Regions from separate parts of the Kitasatospora sp. NPDC001660 genome, predicted to be linked through region 4. Evidence: riboswitches for the same ligand, from Rfam matches in the RefSeq annotation. Region 4 holds a riboswitch; each other region holds the start of a gene.
The links. Region 4 has a riboswitch for cyclic di-AMP ahead of ACWCXH_RS25680 (transglycosylase family protein). Riboswitches for the same ligand answer to the same signal wherever they lie in the genome.

Region 1 (4,693 bases), on a different contig from region 4:
GCCTCTCTTGATCTCCGCGTCAGGTGGTTCTCATCGGGGTCTCACGGTCGCGGTGGATCGTGGCCCGACGATGGACACGCACCGGGGGGAAATGGAGCCATGACGGCAAAGGGCGAAGAAAGACCGGACAGGCCACGGTGGTTCGGCCGGATGACACTCCGCGGCCGGCTCGCGCTGTTCACCGCGGCCGCCGTCTCGCTGGCGGTCGTGGCCTGCGCCGTGGCCGGCTGGTTCGTCGCACGCAATGAAATGGTCAACCAGGTCGATCGGACCCTGGCCCGCTCGTGGATGCCGGGCGACCGGCCCCCGAACGGCCAGCAGATCAAGGCCTTGACCGAGTTGTGCCACGGCACGGCCGGGCAGCCGTGGATGCCCAAGGGAGGCATCCTCCCCACGGTGATCGTCGCCGACGGCACCTCCTGCCCGCAGAACGACCCCCGCGCCGTGGCCGTCGCCCCGGAGGACCTCCAGATCGCGGGGAGCGGGAGCACCGGAGCGCACGCCGCCTCGCTGTTCCGCGACGGCCAGACCGCCGACGGCACCCCGGTGCGCGTCTACGTGGTCAGCATCGGCCCCGCGGGGTTCGGCGAGGCCGTACCCACCGCCGCCGTGGCGATCGCCCAGCCGCTCGAACCGGTGCAGGACGCGCTCACCGAACTCGCCCTGATCACCGCCGGCGCCGCGGCCGTCGTCATCGCGCTCGCCGCCGCGGGCGCCTTGTGGATCGCCCGCACCGCCCTGCGCCCGGTCGACCGCCTCACCCGCGCGGCCCAGCACATCGCCCGCACCCAGGAGCCGGGCATGACGATCGAGGTGTCCGGCCACGACGAGATCGCCCGGTTCGGCGAGGCCTTCAACGCGATGAGCACCGCCCTCGTCGGCTCGCTGGACAGCCAGGCCCGGCTCATCGCCGACGCCGGCCACGAACTGCGCACCCCACTGGCCTCCGTGCGCACCAACGTCGACCTGCTGATCCGCAGCGAGGAGTCCGGCCGCCCGCTGCCCGAGGCGACCCGCACCCGGATCCTCGGCAACATGAAGGCGCAGATGACGGAACTCTCCACCCTCATCGGCGACCTGCTCGAACTCTCCCGCCCGGCCGACGCCCGCGGCGCGAAGCCGCTGCCCCTCGTCGCCCTGCACGACGTCGCCGCCCGCGCCGTCGAACGGGCCGAACTGCGCGGCCCCGGGCTCGCCTTCACCGTCGACCTGGACCCCTGGTACGTCCGCGCCGACCCGCACGCACTGGAGCGCGCCGTGATCAACCTGCTCGACAACGCGGTGAAGTTCAGCCCGCCGGGGGGACGGATCGACGTCTCGCTGACGAACGGCGCGCTCGCCGTCCGCGACCGGGGCCCCGGCATCGCCGCCGAGGACCTCCCGCACGTCTTCGACCGCTTCTGGCGCTCCCCGTCCGCCCGCCAACTGCCCGGATCCGGCCTGGGACTGGCGATCGTCGCCCGCACCGTCCGTGCCACCGGCGGCGAGGTGACGCTCGCGCCCGACGGTGCCGCCGGCGGCACCGTCGCGACGGTCCGGCTGCCGGGCGCTCCGACACCTCCGCCGAAGACGCCCCCGCGGCACGGGTCCGGTCAGGGCTGACCCGGGGGCCGGGAGAGCCCGGAACGGCAGCGGCCGGCCCGGCTCGCGAGGAAGGTCTCGCGAGCCGGGCCGGCCTGGGCGTGTCCCGCGCCCATGTCCGCCGGTGCGGCGATCACCGGTCGAGCGGTCACCCGACATGACCATCCCGGTTGATCGTTTCGCCCCGCACCCGCGGTGGTCCGTCGCCCCGTCAGGGGCATCACCCCGTCAAGGGTCAGAGCGCGACGCCGTGCGCCCGGAGGTAGGTGACCGGGTTGATGTCCGAGCCGTACTCCGGCCCGGTGCGGATCTCGAAGTGCAGGTGCGGGCCGGTGACGTTGCCGGTCGCACCGGAGAGGCCGAGCTGCTGGCCGACGGTCACGGCCCGACCGACCGACACGCCGATCGAGGAGAGGTGCGCGTACTGCGCGTACTTGCCGTCGGCGAGCCGGATCTCGACCTCGTTGCCGTAGGCGCCGCCGTTGCCGGCCTTCACCACGACACCGCCGGCGACGGCGCGCACCGGGGTACCGGTGGAGCAGATGAAGTCCTGGCCGGTGTGGTGGCCGGAGGCCCACATCGTGCCGGCCACGCCGTACGCCTCGCCCAGCACCGGCTTGGCGAGCGGGGCGACGTAACCGGAGGTGACCGCGGCGGCCGGAGCGGCGGCGACCGCCTTGGCGGGCTGGACCACGGCGGCGGACACGACAGTGGGGGCGGCGGTGTGGGCCTGGGCGCTCATCGTGGTCACGAGGGGGAGGACGAAGGAGACCCCGGTCACGGCGGTGGCGATGCCGATGCGGGCGGCGCGGGGCAGGGTGATACGACGAGCCAGTGCAGGCATGGAAGATTCCTCTCCGACGCCTGCGAGGTGAGCTGTCGGGTTCGGGCTGGAGTTGCCCGGCCGCACGCGCGGCTTCACCCCAAGCCGGTCCTGGACTGCCGCGCCCAAAGCGCGGATTCCGGTCCGGCGTCTTACCTGTGGGTCCCCCGCTCCTGCCGTACAGAGCTCAGTTCGAGCCACCGGGCAGCGGCAGGACTCGGCGTTCCACCCGGTGGATCCGTCCGGGCTGGCCGGTCGGTCGCTGAACTAAAACTCATCCGTCCGGGTGAAGCAATGTCGATCTCTCGAACCCACGACAACCCCGCCCTCCGCGATGACGCTCCGAATGATCCGCAATACAGTACGTGCACAATCCATTCACTCCTGGCAGTCGTTCCGCCACTGTGCGCCGATGCGACCACCCCTCCGCGACCACCCGATCACCCGCCGCCATCCCCGAACGCGCCGCCGGTGACCCTTGTCACGTCCACCCCACCGGGCGGAGGATCGGGCCGTGACCACAACCAAGGCCGGCACCCTGCGCCTGGGCACCACGCAGGGACGCTGGGTCCTCCTGGCGACGGTGCTCGGCTCCAGCATGGCGTTGCTCGACAGCACCGTGGTGAACGTCGCCCTGCCCCGCATCGGGGCCGATCTCGGCGCCACCCTCGCGTCCCTGCAGTGGACGCTGAACGCCTATCTGCTGACGCTCGCCGGGCTCATCCTGCTCGGCGGCGCACTCGGCGACCGCTACGGACGGCGCCGGGTGTTCCTGCTCGGCGTGGTCTGGTTCGCCGCCGCCTCCGCGGCCTGCGCCGCCGCGCCGAACATCCAGGTGCTGATCGCCGCGCGCGCCGTCCAGGGCATCGGCGGCGCGCTGCTGACGCCCGGTTCGCTCGCCATGCTCCAGGCGGTCTTCCACCCGGACGACCGCTCGGCCGCGGTCGGACTGTGGTCCGGCCTCGGCGGCGTGTCGGCGGCCGTCGGCCCGTTCGTCGGCGGCTGGCTGGTGGACGGCCCCGGCTGGCGGTGGATCTTCCTGCTCAACCTGCCGCTCGCCGCCGCCGTCATCGCGGTCGCCTCCCGCTACGTCCCCGAGAGCCGGGACGAGAGCGCCTCCGGCCGCTTCGACGTGCTCGGCTCGCTGCTCGCCGCCCTCGCGCTCGGCACCTTCACCTACGCGCTGACGGCGGCCGGCGAGGGCCTCTCCCCCGCCGTCTGGGTCACCGGCGTGCTCGGGCTCGCCCTCGGCGCGGCCTTCCTCGCCGTCGAGCGCCGCGCCCCCGAACCGATGCTGCCGCTCGGCCTGTTCTCCTCACGGCTCTTCACGGCCGTGAACCTGGTGACCCTCTGCGTGTACGCGGCGTTCAGCGGCGTGTTCTTCCTGCTGGTCGTGCAGCTGCAGATCGTCGCCGGCTTCTCGCCGCTGGTCTCCGGTCTGGCCCTGCTCCCGATCACCGTGCTGATGCTGGCGCTGTCCTCGCGCGCCGCACGGCTCGGCAAGCGGATCGGCCCACGGATCCCGCTCACCGTCGGCCCCCTGCTGTGCGCCGCCGGGGTGCTGCTGATGCTGCGCGCCGGCGCCGGATCCTCCTACTGGGCGGACGTCCTGCCCGCCGTCACCGTGATGGGCTGCGGCATGACGCTGCTCGTCGCCCCGCTGACGGCGACCGTCCTCGCGGCCGTCGAGGTGCGGCACGCGGGCATCGCGAGCGGCGTCAACAACGCCGCCGCCCGCGCGGCCGGCCTGCTCGCGGTCGCCGCCCTCCCGGCCCTGGCGGGCCTGAGCGGCGACGCCTACCGGGTGCCGTCCGCCGTCGACGGCGCCTTCCACACCGCGATGCTGATCTGCGCCGGGCTCCTGACGGCGGGCGCGCTCACCGCCTTCGCCACCGTCCGCGGCAACGTGCTGGCCCCCGAGGACCATCCGGTCGCCGAGCCGGACACCGAGTGGTGCTGCGGTACCACCCCGCCCCTCGACCCCGGCCACGTCCACACGCACGAGGGCCCCGCCACCGGTCCTTGAGTGGCAGAGCCCTCGGCAACCTGACACTGCGTCAGGGAATGCTGCGTCAGAGAATGTCGCCCGGCGCGTACTTGGCCGCCTCCGGGTAGGCCGCGGCGACGGCCTCGACCTGGCGGACGACCTCGGCCACCTGCGCCCCGGCCGCGCCGGTGAAGGACAGCCTGTCGGCCAGCAACGCGTCCAGCGCGGCCCGGTCCAGCGGGATCCGCTCGTCGGCGGCCAGACGGTCCAGCAGCTCGTTCTCCCGGGCGCCCGCACGCATC
Region 2 (4,693 bases), on a different contig from region 4:
TGCTCTCCGGGCCCTTCGGCGTGCCCAGGGTCAGCCCTCCTGGACGGCCGGGCGGTCGGCGGTGAGGCGGTGGCCGTCGGCGGCCTCGCCGGTACGGGTCTCGGTGCGGCGGCCACGGGCAAGGTAGTCGCGCAGGATCAGTTCGACGGCGTCCTGCGGGTTCTTGGTACCGGAGAGCATCATCGCGTCGATCGCGAGGTTCGCGTCGAGTGCGACGGTGACGTGGGCCATGGGTGACTCCTCCTCGGGTGCGGAGCAGAAGCATGCCCGTTGGTCCGGAGTTTGACCACGCGGAGACACGGAGGCGCGGAGGCGCGGATGCGCGGAGACGTCGAAGCCCCGGGGAGGAGCGACCAGACTCTCCCCGGGGCGGACGGGTGACAGATGACAGCGAACAGATGATGAAATCTGTTACCTGTTTGCCGTCATCCGCAATCTGCTACCCGTCGTCAGACGCGGCCGGCGAAGTCCGGCGCCCAGTTGGCGATGGTCTGCAGGCGGACGCCCGAGCTCGGGTTGGCGGCCTCGACGTACTGACCGCCGCCGATGTAGATCGCGACGTGGTAGACGCCGGAGTTCTGGCCGTTGTTGGACCAGAACAGCAGGTCGCCCGGCTGCAGGCTGTCCAGCGAGACGTGGGTGCTGGCGGCGGCCTGGTCGGCGGCGACGCGCGGGACGGAGATGCCCGCGGCGCGCAGCGCGGCCTGGGTCAGGCCCGAGCAGTCCCAGCCGCCGTTGCCGGTGCCGCCGTACACGTAGGCCTGGCCGACCTGCGACTTGGCGAAGTTGACCGCGGCGGCCATGGTGCCGGTGGCGGCCGGGGCAGGGGCCGGGGTCTTGGCCTGCGCCTGGGCGGAGGGCTTGGCGGCGGGCTTGGTCGACGGCTTGGCGGCCAGGGTCTGGGTCTCGGCGGCCGGCTGGGCGTTCACGGCGTTCCCGGCGGAGGACTGGCCCGACTTCTGCGAGCGGTCGAACCAGTTGAAGTCGCCGGACTGGCCGGCCGGAGCCTGGGCGGGGTCGCCGAAGGTCAGGTGCTGGCCCGGGTAGATGATGTCCGGACCCTCGGTCAGGATGCCGCGGTTCAGCTCGAACAGCCGCTGCCAGCCGCCCTTGACGTTGTGCTTGTCGGCGATCGAGGACAGCCAGTCGCCGGCCACGACGGTGTAGTCGGAGCCGTTGGTCTGGGTGCCGTTCTGGGTCCAGCCCTGGCGCTTCTGCGCCCAGTTGCCCTTGGCGGAGTTGTCGGCGGCCGGGGCCTGGTCCTGCGCCGGGGCGGCAGGCTTCGCGGCCGGGGCAGCCGGCTTGGCGGCCGGCGCGGCAGCCTTCGCGGCGGTCGCGCCGGCGGAGGTGTCGACGGCGGCCGGGGCGCCGCCCTTGGTCAGGCCGGCCTGGACGGAGCACACGGGCCAGGCGCCGGGCCCCTGGGAGGCGAGGACCTTCTCGGCGATCGCGATCTGCTGGTCCTTGGTGGCCTGGTTGGCCTGCGGGGCGTAGGCGGTGCCGCCGAAGGCGGCCCAGGTGCTGGAGGTGAACTGCAGCCCGCCGTAGAAGCCGTTGCCGGTGTTGATGCTCCAGTCGCCGCTGCTCTCGCACTGGGCGACCTTCTCCCAGGTGGCGACGGAGGCGGCGGAGGCGGTCCCGGAGGAGAGGCAGGGGATGGTGAGGCCGACGCCTGCGACGCCGAGGGCGGCGATGACGCGATGGGTGCGGCTGGACAGGCGGGTGCCGTTGGTGGGCAGCATGAAGACGCGGTCCTCTCCCACGCCTGCGAGGTGAGCTGTCGGATTCGGGCTGGAGTTGCCCGGCCGCGCTGTGGCGCGGCTTCACCCCTAGCCCAGAACCGTTCCGTGGAGCGGTCCGGGGCGACTTACCTGTGGGTCCCCCGCTCCTGCCGTGGTGCGTTTTCGCGCTGCCAGCGCACCCGACGGCAGGACTCGGCGTTGCGGATGAGCTGGGTTCGTGTGGTCACGAACGGGGAGCACGTTAAGCAGACTTAAGTTCAAACTGCAAATATCTGTGATGTGCATCACGGGTTATCGGAAACTGCCAAAAATTCAGCTCCTCATGATCGGAAATGATCGTCTTCCTGCAATTGGCCCATGGATGTGTACAGCTGGCGGGATCTCAGAATCGGAATGACAGAGCGTCACCAAGGTGCAAATATTTACAAAACGGACATTTTACATATTTGGTTCTTAATTCCCTTATGGCGCAAGCCGAAAGGGCCCGGAACGCAGCCGTTCCGAGCCCTTTCTCGAGCGTGTGCCTGCTACTCGCCGGCAGACTCCTCGGCTGCCCCGGCGGCCGTCCCACCGGCCGCGTGGGCCGCGTGGGAGCCCCCGGCGGCGGCCTCCGCAGCCTCGGCCTCGGCCTGCGCGGCGGCCAGCGCCTCCGGCGACGGGGCCGGCAGTGCGGCGAGGTACTGGGAGGCGATGAGCTGGCCGACCGTCTGGTACGCGCCGAGCGGCGCGGCGGACGGGCAGCCGGTCTCCTCGGCGGCCGCGGCGAGCAGCTCGGAGTCCGCCTCCGGGCCGATCACCAGCGGGGCCAGCGCGGGGCGCTGCGAGCCGGTCTCCTTGAGGTGCGCGACGGCCGCGGCGACCGAGCCGGGCACGTCGAGCGCGGCGGCGACGACCGGGACGGCCAGGCGGGCGGCGAGCAGCACGCCGGTGATGCCGGCGGCCGCCGCGGCGTCCTCGCCGCCGACGGTGGTCAGTACGACGCCGTCCGCGGCGGTCGCGATGGCGAACAGGCGCGCGCGGTCGGCGCGGGCCAGTCCGGCCTCGGACAGGCGCACGTGGACGGCCTCGGCGAGCAGCGGGTGCGGGCCCAGCGCGTCGGTGACGTGGGCGCCGTGCTCGGCGGCGAGTGCGTGGAGTTCGGTCAGGAAGCCGTGCGGGCCGGGCACCAGCGGCACCAGGATCGGCGCCGGGACGCCGGCCTCGGCGGCGGCCGCCAGCAGCTCGCCGACGCTGCGCTCGTGGTCGTCCGCGCCCTCGGTGTGGTTGCCGGGGAGGTAGCCCACCGCGGTCTCGACGCCGTTCTGCTCGCTGCGGACGATCGAGAGGAGCTCCTCGACGACCGAGCGGGACTCGGGCCCGGCGGTCGCGGGCACGGCGAGCACCAGGGCCGGGGAGCCGGCGGGGATCTCGGGGCGCTCGGGGCGGCGGTGGCGCCCCCGCGCGCGGGAGCCTGGGGTGCGGACGGGCAGTGGCGCGCCCGGGATGGCTGCGGTGCTCATGGCGGAGATCGTAGGACATCGGCCCGTCAGGGCTGCAGTCGGCTGCCGTGCCGGTTTCGCGCGAGCGTCGTGTGTGTGGCGCGCGAAAGGCTCGCGTGCGCGGGCCGATGAGCGGTCATTAGGTCACATTCCGGACATGCCTGCCCCAACCCCCGCGCGTCCGCCGGTATCTCCAGGAGACGCGGCGGGCGGGGCGTCGCGTTGCACCCGTGGCGCGTGAGATGTCTCACAGTGGACGGGCGGCCTGACGGAGTGTCACGAGGGTGCGACTCCCGGCTTTCGAAGATCAACATTCAGCGGGGGGCCGCTCACGGCCGGTTATCGGAAGCCGGCCGGTTCGGTCGACTATGTCCGTTTACGTACCGCCAGGAGAAGGGTCCGTGAAGGGTTCAGGTCGGGTGGCGAAAGGCCTCGTGCACCTGCAACGTCTCGTGCTGATGCACGTGCACAACAGCTATCATCGCGTCAAGTGAGGCGTTGTGCCGGGCTGGTACGGGGCCGGCCCGTTCGTTCGGCGGGTGCCGGGGGCGCCGCGCTGGACCACAACTCCGGGGCTCTTCGGGAGACTTCTATGCACGACTCGCACGATTCGCAGGACCTGGGCGGCTCGTACGGTCCCTACAACGGGATTGCCGCCACCGAGCTGGAGGGAGTGGTCTGGCAGAAGAGCCTGCACAGCAACTCCCAGGGAAACTGCGTCGAGTTCGCCGCGCTGCCGGGGGGCGACGTGGCGATGCGCAACTCGCGCTTCCCGGACGGTCCGGCGCTCATCTACACGCGGGCCGAGATCGCCGCGATGCTGTTGGGGGTCAAGGACGGGGAGTTCGACCACCTGGCCGTCTGACCGGCTGTCCGGCCACTCGTCCGGTCGATCGACCGGCCACTCGTCCGGACGTCCGTCCGGCCGGCCACCGCTCCGTTCTCGGAGCCATCGGGGGGCCGTCGTGGGTGCTGACACCGCGACGGCCTTTGTCTTCTTCGCGTCGGCCTCCACGCGTTGCGGTGCGTCCGCGTACCGCGTGTTCTCCGCGCACCGCGCGCTCGGTGCCTTCTCCGCGCTCCGCGCACTCCGCGGGTCTTCCGTGCGCTCCACGCTCCTGGCGTTCCGCGCGTTCGGGGGCCCGCCGGTCTCCGACGGCCCGTCGGCCGCCGAGGGCGCACCGGTCGTCGCGGGTGCGCTGCGGGGTTCCCGGGGGTCTCCGGCGCGAGCCCGGCCGGGGTGAACTGCCGCTCCGTCCCGGGGTTTCGACCCTCCCGGGGTGTCCATCGATCCGGGGACGCGCGCCCGCGCTGCGGGGGTGCGTGCCCGTCCGCCACTAGGCGGAGCGCCGGTGCCGGCCACCGAGTTCGGAGCTCGCCGCTTCCGATTCGGCCTCGAACAGCGCCCAGACGACCTTGCCGCCACCCAGCGGGTGCCAGCCCCAGGAGTGGCTGAACGAGTCCACCAGGTGT
Region 3 (4,693 bases), on a different contig from region 4:
GCCGTTGTCGCCGACGTTCAGGTTCTCCAGCCAGCCGTCCCGGTACCAGAAGATCGACGAGGTCAGCGGGGCCGGGTCGTTGATCTGGAGCTCCTTCGACAGGTCGATCATGAAGCGGATCGCGGTCAGCGACGAGCCGCTGCGGATCGGCGCCGCGCAGAACGCGTTGTTCGTCGGCAGGGTGACCAGCGCGCCGTGGGGCAGCTCGGCCCCGCCCAGGGCGTTCTCCAGGCGCAGGGCCTGGGCGGCGCCGGGCCACACCCCCGTCCCGTTCACGGCGTAGAGGACGTCGCCGTTCGTCGCGTTGAAGGACTGGCGGTTGAGGTGCTCGGTGGCCAGGTTGGCGAAGGCCCGCTCCCAGAGCTCGGCCCGGCTGACGCTCCACTGGTCGGCGGCGTGCTCGGCTATCGACAGGGCCTCGGTCTTCCCGCCCCGCTTCCCGCCGTTCACGCAGAGGACGACCGACAGCTCATCGTCGACCTGCCGGGCCATGGGGTCGGGGCCCAGGGCACGGGTCGGGGCGAACAGGAGCCGCAGCCGGTCACGGACCTCGAAGACCGAGATCTCGGCCAGCGCCTTGCACGGGCCGTGCTCGTCGCACAGCGGCTTCGGAAGGTTCTTGCGGTTGCCGAACAGTGGCATGGGTGGCTCCCCCGGGTCGGTGCGGCAGTCGGACCAAAGCAGCAGCATCCCACGGGAGTTCACTACCGTCCCCTGGATCACCCGATTCTCGGACCACGCCCGGACAGCGTGTCAGCCGGCCGGATGTTCCCACGGGTGTGCCCGCCGCAATCTGTGCGGCCGACACACCCCTTCGTGGGCCGCCCCCGGCTTGCCGCGGGTGCGCTTGCCGGATCCGGCACTGGTGTGCAGGTCCAGCATCATGGGGATCAGCAGCGTCTCGGCCCTGGCCACCCGCCACCGCACCACGCTCACCCGGGTGGGCCGGCCGGTGCGGGTCACCACCGGTCGCCGCCTCGCCGGCGAGGGCTTCCCCGCCGGCGCGGAGGACACGGTGGTGGTGCTCGACGGGCGGGCCGCTTTCACCGGCCTCGACACCGAGGGCGTCCACCTCCACTACGGCGCCTGCCTCGGCACCCCGGACGAGATCCTGGTCGTCGGCCCGGACGAAACCGGCGCCGGGCCGACCCGGCGGGAGCTGGGGGGACGAGGACCTCGCCGTGTTCGCCGAGCGCCTGGCGCGCTGCGGCGCGGCGGACTGACCGCGCCGCGGTCCCGTCCGGACCCCGGGTACGCCGACGGCCCGGCTCACGCACCGCAACGTGAACCGGGCCGTTCAGGTGGCCGCTTGGCAGCCCGCCCGCCGACCGGACGTCCGGTCGGCGGGCGGTACTCGCCCGGACCCACCGGTTCGAACAGGCCGATCAGGTCCGATCAGGCCGTACTGATCGGGAGAGGTCCGATCAGTACGCCTGGTGCACCTGCCAGAACGCCCAGGCGGCGTTCGGGCTGCCGTAGACGGTGTTCATGTACTGCAGGGCCCACTTGAGCTGGGTGGCGGGGTTGTTCTGCCAGTCGGAACCGGCCGAGGCCATCTTGTTGCCGGGCAGCGCCTGCGGCAGGCCGTAGGCACCCGAGCTCGGGTTGGTGGCGTGGACGTTCCAGCCGCTCTCGTGGCTGATGATCTGGTCGAACGAGGCCAGCTGGTTCGCCGGGACGATCGAGGCGGCGAGCGCCTGCAGCGCGGCCGGGGTGTTCGCGACCGGGGCGGCGGCCAGCGGGCTGGCGGCAGCCGGCTTGGCCGCAGCCGCAGCGGGCGCCGGCGCAGCCGGGGCCTGCGCCGGGGCGGCCCCGCCCAGGGTCAGGTGCTGGCCCGGGTAGATCTTGTCCGGGCCGTTGGTCAGCACGGACTTGTTGAGGTCGTAGAGCTTCTGCCAGCCGCCCTGCACGTTGTGCGCGGTGGCGATCTTGGTGAGGGAGTCACCGCTCCGGACGGTGTAGCCGGCGGGCGCCTGCGGGGCGGCGGCCGGGGCGGCCTGGACCGAGTGCACCGGGGCGGACGTGACGGGGGCGGCGTTCGAGGCGGTGGCGGCGACCACCGGGACGCCGGCGCCGACGCCGACGACCACGGCGGCCGCGACGATGCGCTTGATGGAACCGGCAGCGAACAGGCTGGGGCGAGCGTTGACGGGCAGCATGAAGTGCGATTCCTCTCCCACGCCTGCGAGGTGAGCTGTCGGGTTCGGGCTGGAGCAGCCCGGCCGCGCAGAGACGCGGCTTCACCCCTAGCCCCGCCGGGACCAGCCCGGATGAGGCGACTTACCTGTGGGTCCCCCGCCCCTGCCGTGGTGCTTCATGGGTGCACGTGCCCGCCCGGTCCGGCGGCAGGATTCGGCGTTCCGGAGAGCGGGGTTCGTTTCGTACAGAGACGAACGAGAAGGACCGTAAACGGCACGGAGCCAATAGCACAAGCCTTCGTGAGCCGGGTCACGTCCCGGCCGGATTGTCCGAATGATCCGCAACATTCCTTGGTAACGATGCGGTAACAGCCCTATGAGTGCGCGTCAGTGCGGGCCGCCGGGCCCGGTGCGGCGGCCACCGCCCGATGGCGCGCCGTGCGGCCCGGGCCAGATCCTGTCCGGCTCGGGCTGGAACCGTGAGGTGCGGGCCGCGCCGCCCAGCGCCGCGAGTCCCAGCACGCGGCCGGGTCGCAGGTGCAGCGCGACCGCGCCCGCTTCACCGCCGAGACGGACTGACTGACCGCACGCCCCCAACGCCGTCGAACTCCAGGCATCCCACGGGCCATCGCCGCCGCTGCCGCCCGCACGACAGGAGCCCCTGGGTGGCAGGCCGGCCTGCCACCCAGGGGCTCCTGCGCTTCTCAGCGCGGGTCCACGAGCTCCTGGGCGAAGACCGTCCCCAGCGGCTCGGGACCGACGTACTGCTGGCAGTTGCACTGGCGCGGCTCGAACTGCACCGGCCGGCGGTCGGCGTCCCACGCGGTCGGCGCCTCGACCTCCTCGTGGCAGCGGCCCTGCTTGTCGTGCTTGGCCAGGTGGTGCGTGCAGCCGCAGACCGGCTCGGGCGGGCGCTTGGCCGCCTCCAGAGCGGCCCGCTGGCGGTCCGCCGCCTCCAGCAGCTCCAGCTTGCGCTCGTGCCGGGTCTTCATCGCCCGGCGGGCGTTGTTCGCGACGTACCCGCCGCCGTACAGCACTGCCGGCGCGATCCACCATACGATGTCGAACATCGACCGCTCCCCCGTCTTCCCCGAATTCCCCGCTGCGGAGTTCCGGCGCACATCGTACGCCTGACCTGCGGAGAAGGACCCCACGGGGGAGCCCACGGAGCGTCAGGCCCAAGGGCGGATCAGCGGATCACCGGGAGCACCGCGGCGCCCGAACGGCCGGAGGCCGCCTCGATGAACGCGACCGGGTCGGCCACCTCGGCGAGCAGCGCGCGGGTCGCGTGCAGGGCCGCGTCGGCGGGCGGCGGGCCGCCGACGACGGCGATCAGGTCGAGCAGGTGGACGGTCGCCTCCATGAGCGCCACCTCGGCCAGCGCGCCGATCCGCACACTGCCGAGCAGCGGGTGGGCGGCCACGCTGTCCGGCGACAGGTCCGCGTAGCCGGCCAGCGCGGCCGGGCCCTCGACCTCGAACCGGGCGATCAGCCCCGCCGGGTCGGTCGCGGCGGCGGCCTGCTTCGCGACATCGGCAACGTGCCCCGCGGCGGTGTGCGCGAGGCCGCCCGGCTGGTTGAAGTGGCGCAGGATGGCAGCGCCGGTCTCCACGTTCGCCGGGCCGTCGACGATGGCCCCGCGCAGCTGCGTGAACGATTCGGCGGCGGGCGCCACGTGTGCGAACAGGTCCAGGACCGTCCAGCCCGGCAGTCGGGTGTCCCGGGCCCACGCCTCGCCGTCCAACCCCTTGCCGCGTTCCGCCCAGGAGTGCCAGGCCTCGGCCAACAGCTCGGTCGTGGGAGCGATTTGACGGGACATTCGGTCTCCTCTGGAGCGGCACGGACAACGTACGTTCACCGTAGCCGAACGACCCGGAAACCCGGTTGCGGGGGGGGCACTTGAGGTCCGGCGATCGGGGCATGACCAGCGCCCCCGAAGCGCTCGCCGGGCGAAGCGAGGCGGGCGGCGTGAGTGAGCGAAGCGAGGCAGGTGCATGAGCGCCGAGCCGGTCGCGGGGCTCCTCGCCGGCTACGGCATCGCCGGCCCGGTCGGGCCGTCGCGGCCTGCCTCGTGGCGCTCACCGCCCGCGCGCCCGGCCGCTCACGGCCCCTCGCCTCCGCGGCGGTGATCGGCGGCCTCGCGGCGCACCTCGCCGCCACGGCGTCGTGATCGCGTCCTATTCATCTCGTTCAGTAGCATATTTACCTTGTATCCTGGTTCTGTATCCCTCTGCACCCCTTCTCTGACCCCCACCATGGAGGAGAGCGGACATGGCCGAGCAGGACGGCCCCGGTCAGGACGGCCCCGAGAAGCGGGCGCGCCTGAACCGCCCGCTGGTGCTCCGGACGGCCGTTGCGCTCGTGGACCGCGAGGGGCTGTCGGCGCTCACCATGCGGCGACTGGCCGGAGAGCTCGGCGTCGAGTCCATGGCCCTCTACCGGTACACCCCGGGCAAGGAGGCCCTGCTCGACGGGCTGATCGAGGCCTTCTTCGAAGAGGTCAACGACCGCCTCCGCCGCTCCGCGCAGACCCCCGAGCCCGCCTGGCGCGCCGA
Region 4 (4,693 bases):
CGACTCGTCCAGCGGGTCCTCGATGGAGACCAGCGGGTAGGCGGCGACGAGCTCGGCGTAGTACTCGATGAGCTCGGCGGCGGACAGGGCCTTGCCCTCGAACTGGTAGGCGCCGTCCTGGTAGAACTCGGAGGAGGCGACGTCCAGGGCCAGGGCGATGTCGCGGCCGGGCACGTAGCCGGCCTTCTGGATGGCCTCGAGGATGAGGTCCAGGGCCTCGCGGTTGCTGTCCAGGTTCGGCGCGAAGCCGCCCTCGTCGCCGAGGCCGGTGGACAGGCCGCGCTCCTTCAGGACGCCCTTGAGGGTGTGGTAGACCTCGACGCCCCAGCGGACGGCCTCGGAGAAGGACTCCGCGCCGATCGGGGCGATCATGAACTCCTGGATGTCGACGTTGGAGTCCGCGTGCGAGCCGCCGTTGAGGATGTTCATCATCGGGACCGGCAGGACGTGCGCGTTCGGGCCGCCCAGGTAGCGGAACAGTGGCAGGTCGCTCGCCTCGGAGGCGGCGTGCGCGACGGCCAGCGAGACGCCCAGGATGGCGTTGGCGCCGAGCGAGGACTTGTCCGGGGTGGCGTCCAGGTCCAGCATGGCCTGGTCGATCAGGCGCTGCTCGGTGGCGTCGTAGCCGACCAGCTCCGGGCCGATCTGCTCGATGACGGCCAGGACGGCCTTCTCCACACCCTTGCCGAAGTAGCGGTTCTTGTCGCCGTCGCGGAGCTCCAGCGCCTCGAAGGCACCGGTGGAGGCACCCGACGGGACAGCGGCACGACCGGTGCTGCCGTCGTCGAGGCCGACCTCGACCTCGACCGTGGGGTTGCCACGAGAGTCGAGGATCTCACGGGCTACGACGACATCGATGGACGGCACGAGGCATCTCCTTGCGGAAGCAGGGTCCTGCTGACGGTGGTGCGGTCAGCGGGACGATTGCGGAGTCGTTACGACCAGAGCCTAACCGCACGGGGTCCCGGGGCCACGCCGACCTCGGTCCCGTCTCAGCGTGTGGCCGTGCTACTTGCCGGTAGTTCACCTGCCGGCCCCGTGGAATGGGCCGAATGCGGACGAAAGGGGCCGATCCGGGGTCGGCCCCCTCCGCGTGTCGCGCCGTCCGCCGTCGGTCGGGCGGTCAGCCGAGGTGCAGGACCTGGCCGGGCAGGATCAGGTTCGGGTCGCCGCCGACGGTGGCGCGGTTGCCGTCGTAGACGGACTGCCAGCCGCCGGACACGCCTTGGGCGGCGGCGATGGTCGACAGCGTGTCACCGGCGCGGACGGTGTAGTCGTGGCCGCCCTGCGGGGCGGCGGCGTGCGGGGCCGCGGCCGGGGCCTGCTGCTGGGGCTGGGCGTACTGCTGCTGGGCGTGCTGCTGCTGGGCGTGCTGCTGCTGGGCGTGCTGCTGCTGGGCGGCCTGGCCGGCGTACTGGTGGTAGACGCTCTGGTGGCTGGTCCAGTGCCAGGCGCCGTTGCTCTGGTACCAGTACACCTTCGCGTCGGCGTCCCAGCCGGCCTTGCCGGAGAAGCCCGAGGCCTGGGTCTGCTGCTGGGGCTGGGCCTGCTGGGCGTGCTGCTGGTACTGCTGGTGGTACTGCTGCTGGGCGGGCATCTGAGCCGGCTTCGGCTGGGCCGGCTTCGCCGCGGGCTGCTGCGCCGGCTGGGAGTGCTGCTGGGCGGCGGGCTGGGCGTCCGAGGTGTCGACGGCCGCCGGGGCGCCGCCCTTCGACAGGCCGGCCTTCTTCGAGCAGACCGGCCAGGCGCCCGGGCCCTGCGAGGCCAGGACCTTCTCGGCCACCGCGATCTGCTGGCCCTTGCTGGCCTGGTTGGCCTGCGGCGCGTACGCGGTGCCGCCGAACGCCTTCCAGGTGCTGGAGGTGAACTGCAGGCCGCCGTAGAAGCCGTTGCCGGTGCTGATGCCCCAGTCGCCGCCGCTCTCGCACTGGGCGACGGAGTCCCAGGCGGAGGCCGGGGCGGCGGAGGCGCCGGTGGCGGTGAGGATCGGCATCGCGAGTCCGACGCCGGCCACACCCGCGGCGGCGATGGCCTTCTCGGTCTGGGTGCGACGACGGTGACGGCCGGTTCCAACGAACAGCATGAAGGGGTCCCTCTCCGCACGCCTGCGAGGTGAGCTGTCGGGTTCGGACCGGGAGGTGGCCCGGCCGCCGTCTGCGGAAACGATTCCGCTCGGGCGGCTTCACCCCAAGCCGTGGAGGAACGGCAACAAACCTGGTTCCCCCGCCCCTGCCCAGGGTTCTGGTCGGTTTCCCGTGGTGCGGCGGGCAGGACTCGGCGTTCCGCACTCGGGGTCCGCAGCTGCGAACTCCAGGGAGAGTAGACAGATCCTCAGATCAATCACAAGCTCATATCGCAGATATCACACAGACATCACGGCGCGTGGTCGATCGCCTACCAACGGCGGTTGTTTGTCCGGATTGATGGGTGTTCACACCAGGCATGTGGACCGGTTTGCGACGTATCGTCAGCATGGTGGAGCGTCCGCGAGCGCATGCGGCGAGCGGCTCTCGGGACTGAATTCGACCGGTAGTTCACGCAATCCGCGCATGATCAGGCCACCGCGCCAGCGCAGTTCCTCGGGGCTTTGCGCCAGCGCGAGATCGGGCAGCCGGGACAGCAGCGTGGCCAGCGCCGCCCGCCCTTCGAGCCTGGCCAGCGGGGCGCCGATGCAGTAGTGGATGCCGTGCCCGAAACCCAGGTGCGGATTGTCCGTTCGGGCCAGGTCCAGGGTGTTCTCGTCCGAGAAACGGGCCGGGTCCCGGTCCGCCGCGGCCAGCACCACGAGCACCGGGTCGCCGACCGGGATGTCCACCCCGCCGATGGCCAGCGGGCGGGTCGCGAACCGCCACGTCGCGAGCTCCACCGGCCCGTCGTAGCGCAGGAGTTCCTCGATCCCGGTCTCCAGCAGCGCCGTCTCGCCGCGCGCCACCGACTCCTGGAGCAGGCGGCGCTGCTCCGGGTTGCGCAGCAGCGCGTACGTCCCGTTGCCGATCAGGTTGACGGTGGTCTCGAAGCCCGCGAAGAGGAGGATGAACGCCATCGCGGCGGCCTCGTTCTCGGTGAGGTGCTCGCCGTGGTCGCTCGCCCGGATCAGGCCCGAGATCAGGTCGTCCCCGAGGTCCGCCCGCTTGCGGTGGATCAGCTCCAGCAGGTACGCCCGCATCCGCTTCACCGCCCGCCCCACGCCGCCGCGTTGACCGCCGCCATGGCGGATCATCATCCCGGCCCAGTCGCGGAAGTCGTCCTGGTCCTCGGCCGGCACGCCGAGCAGGTCGCAGATCGCGTAGATGGGGAGCGGGAACGCGAACTCGTGGATGAGGTCCGCCGAACCGCGCTGCGCGAAGCCGTCGATCAGACGGTCGGTGAGCTGCTGCACCCGCGGCTCGAACTCGGCCACCCGGCGCGGTGTGAACGCCTTCGACACCAGGCGGCGCAGCCGGGTGTGGTCCGGCGGGTCGATGTTCAGCAGGTGGGTCATCAGGTCCGCCTGCCGCTCCCCCGGGATGCCGACCCGGCCGGTGCGGTGCGCCTGCTCGCTGTGGTGCGCGGGGTTCTTCGACAGCCGGCTGTCCGCCAGCGCCTGGCGCGCGTCCGCGTACCGTGTCACCAGCCAGGCCTCCACCCCGCTCGGCAGCGTGGTGCGGTGCACGGGGGCGTGCTCGCGCAGCCAGGCGTAGGCCGGGTACGGGTCGGCGGCGAACTCCCAGGTGAAGAGCGGCGGGCGGGCGGCGTCGGGCTGAACTGGCATGGGTCGACCGTATCCGGTGGGTCGGGGGCGACTCGCCATCCACGGTGCGTAACCGGCTCGTCAACGGCCCGGGGGCGGCGCATCACCACCTTGCGAACGGTCTGTGGACAGTGCGTGGACAGGCCTTGGACGGGCCTTGGACGGACGGCAGGCGTGAGCCTGGTCACCTGAGGGGTAACCCCTGTTGCGGAGGGTCAGGACGTGCCTACGATCCTCGGCAGAAATCGTGGGCGCCGGTGCGGTGCCGCCCACAGGGAGGAGCGACCAATGAGGGTCAGCGGCGCAGTCGTCGTCATCGCGGTACTCGACGGCGGGTCGGGAGCCGACCTCGCCCGCCGGTTCACCGCGGCCGGCGCCGCCGGAGTGCTGATCGCCGACCAGCGGGTCGCCGTCGCCGAAGACCTCGCCGCCGAGCTCGACCGGCCCGGCTGCCCCGTCGTCGGCGTCGGCGGGGACATCCGCCGCCCCAGCGACGTCGCCGCGCTCGTCGACACCGCCGAGAAGCACCTCGGTCCGATCGACCTGTTCTGCGTCGCCGGACCGGACGGCGAGCGGATCGTCTCCCTCGCCGACCTGCCCGACCACCTCGACCTGGACCGCCTCGCCGAACTCGTCGCCCTCGTCGGCGAGGCGATCGGCGAGGTCGTCCTGCCGCAGCCGCGGACCGCGCAGGACACGGTCTCGGCGGCCTGAGTCCCCGCCCCCTGGTCCGGCCTGCTCCGGCTTATTCCGGCTTGAGCCCTTCCGCCTCGCGGACCGCGTCCCGGTAGGCGCGCGCGGCCGCGCGCAGCGCCGCGTCCACGTCCACCCCGGCGTCGTGCGCCCGCTGCGCCACGGCCAGCAGCAGCCTGCCCGCGGACTGCTCCGTGAGCTCCGCGGGCAGCTCGTACGGCTCGTCCGGCACGCCCTCGAACCCGGCCCTGCGCACCCGCGACACCAGCT

Region 1: another riboswitch for cyclic di-AMP. It lies ahead of ACWCXH_RS21955 (M23 family metallopeptidase); the one in region 4 lies ahead of ACWCXH_RS25680 (transglycosylase family protein).
Region 2: another riboswitch for cyclic di-AMP. It lies ahead of ACWCXH_RS08650 (transglycosylase family protein); the one in region 4 lies ahead of ACWCXH_RS25680 (transglycosylase family protein).
Region 3: another riboswitch for cyclic di-AMP. It lies ahead of ACWCXH_RS13395 (LysM peptidoglycan-binding domain-containing protein); the one in region 4 lies ahead of ACWCXH_RS25680 (transglycosylase family protein).

The regions. Positions count from the first base shown of each region.
Region 1 covers NZ_JBSFGU010000020.1:35,408-40,100, reverse strand. Annotated here, with positions in the region: gene ACWCXH_RS21960 (sensor histidine kinase) at 151-1,602, shown strand; gene ACWCXH_RS21955 (M23 family metallopeptidase) at 1,817-2,425, opposite strand; cyclic di-AMP (ydaO/yuaA leader) riboswitch at 2,428-2,564, opposite strand; gene ACWCXH_RS21950 (MFS transporter) at 2,919-4,430, shown strand; gene purB (adenylosuccinate lyase) at 4,477-4,693, opposite strand, start outside.
Region 2 covers NZ_JBSFGU010000006.1:13,622-18,314, reverse strand. Annotated here, with positions in the region: gene ACWCXH_RS08655 (hypothetical protein) at 31-231, opposite strand; gene ACWCXH_RS08650 (transglycosylase family protein) at 450-1,742, opposite strand; cyclic di-AMP (ydaO/yuaA leader) riboswitch at 1,750-1,911, opposite strand; gene ACWCXH_RS08645 (hypothetical protein) at 2,270-3,241, opposite strand; gene ACWCXH_RS08640 (DUF397 domain-containing protein) at 3,813-4,085, shown strand; gene ACWCXH_RS08635 (ATP-binding protein) at 4,558-4,693, opposite strand, start outside.
Region 3 covers NZ_JBSFGU010000009.1:224,363-229,055, reverse strand. Annotated here, with positions in the region: gene ACWCXH_RS13400 (hypothetical protein) at 1-642, opposite strand, end outside; gene ACWCXH_RS13395 (LysM peptidoglycan-binding domain-containing protein) at 1,425-2,159, opposite strand; cyclic di-AMP (ydaO/yuaA leader) riboswitch at 2,167-2,288, opposite strand; gene ACWCXH_RS13390 (hypothetical protein) at 2,843-3,208, opposite strand; gene ACWCXH_RS13385 (maleylpyruvate isomerase N-terminal domain-containing protein) at 3,328-3,957, opposite strand; gene ACWCXH_RS13380 (TetR/AcrR family transcriptional regulator) at 4,410-4,693, shown strand, end outside.
Region 4 covers NZ_JBSFGU010000027.1:7,267-11,959, forward strand. Annotated here, with positions in the region: gene eno (phosphopyruvate hydratase) at 1-867, opposite strand, end outside; gene ACWCXH_RS25680 (transglycosylase family protein) at 1,124-2,083, opposite strand; cyclic di-AMP (ydaO/yuaA leader) riboswitch at 2,089-2,257, opposite strand; gene ACWCXH_RS25685 (cytochrome P450 family protein) at 2,468-3,751, opposite strand; gene ACWCXH_RS25690 (SDR family NAD(P)-dependent oxidoreductase) at 4,019-4,444, shown strand; gene ACWCXH_RS25695 (MazG family protein) at 4,476-4,693, opposite strand, start outside.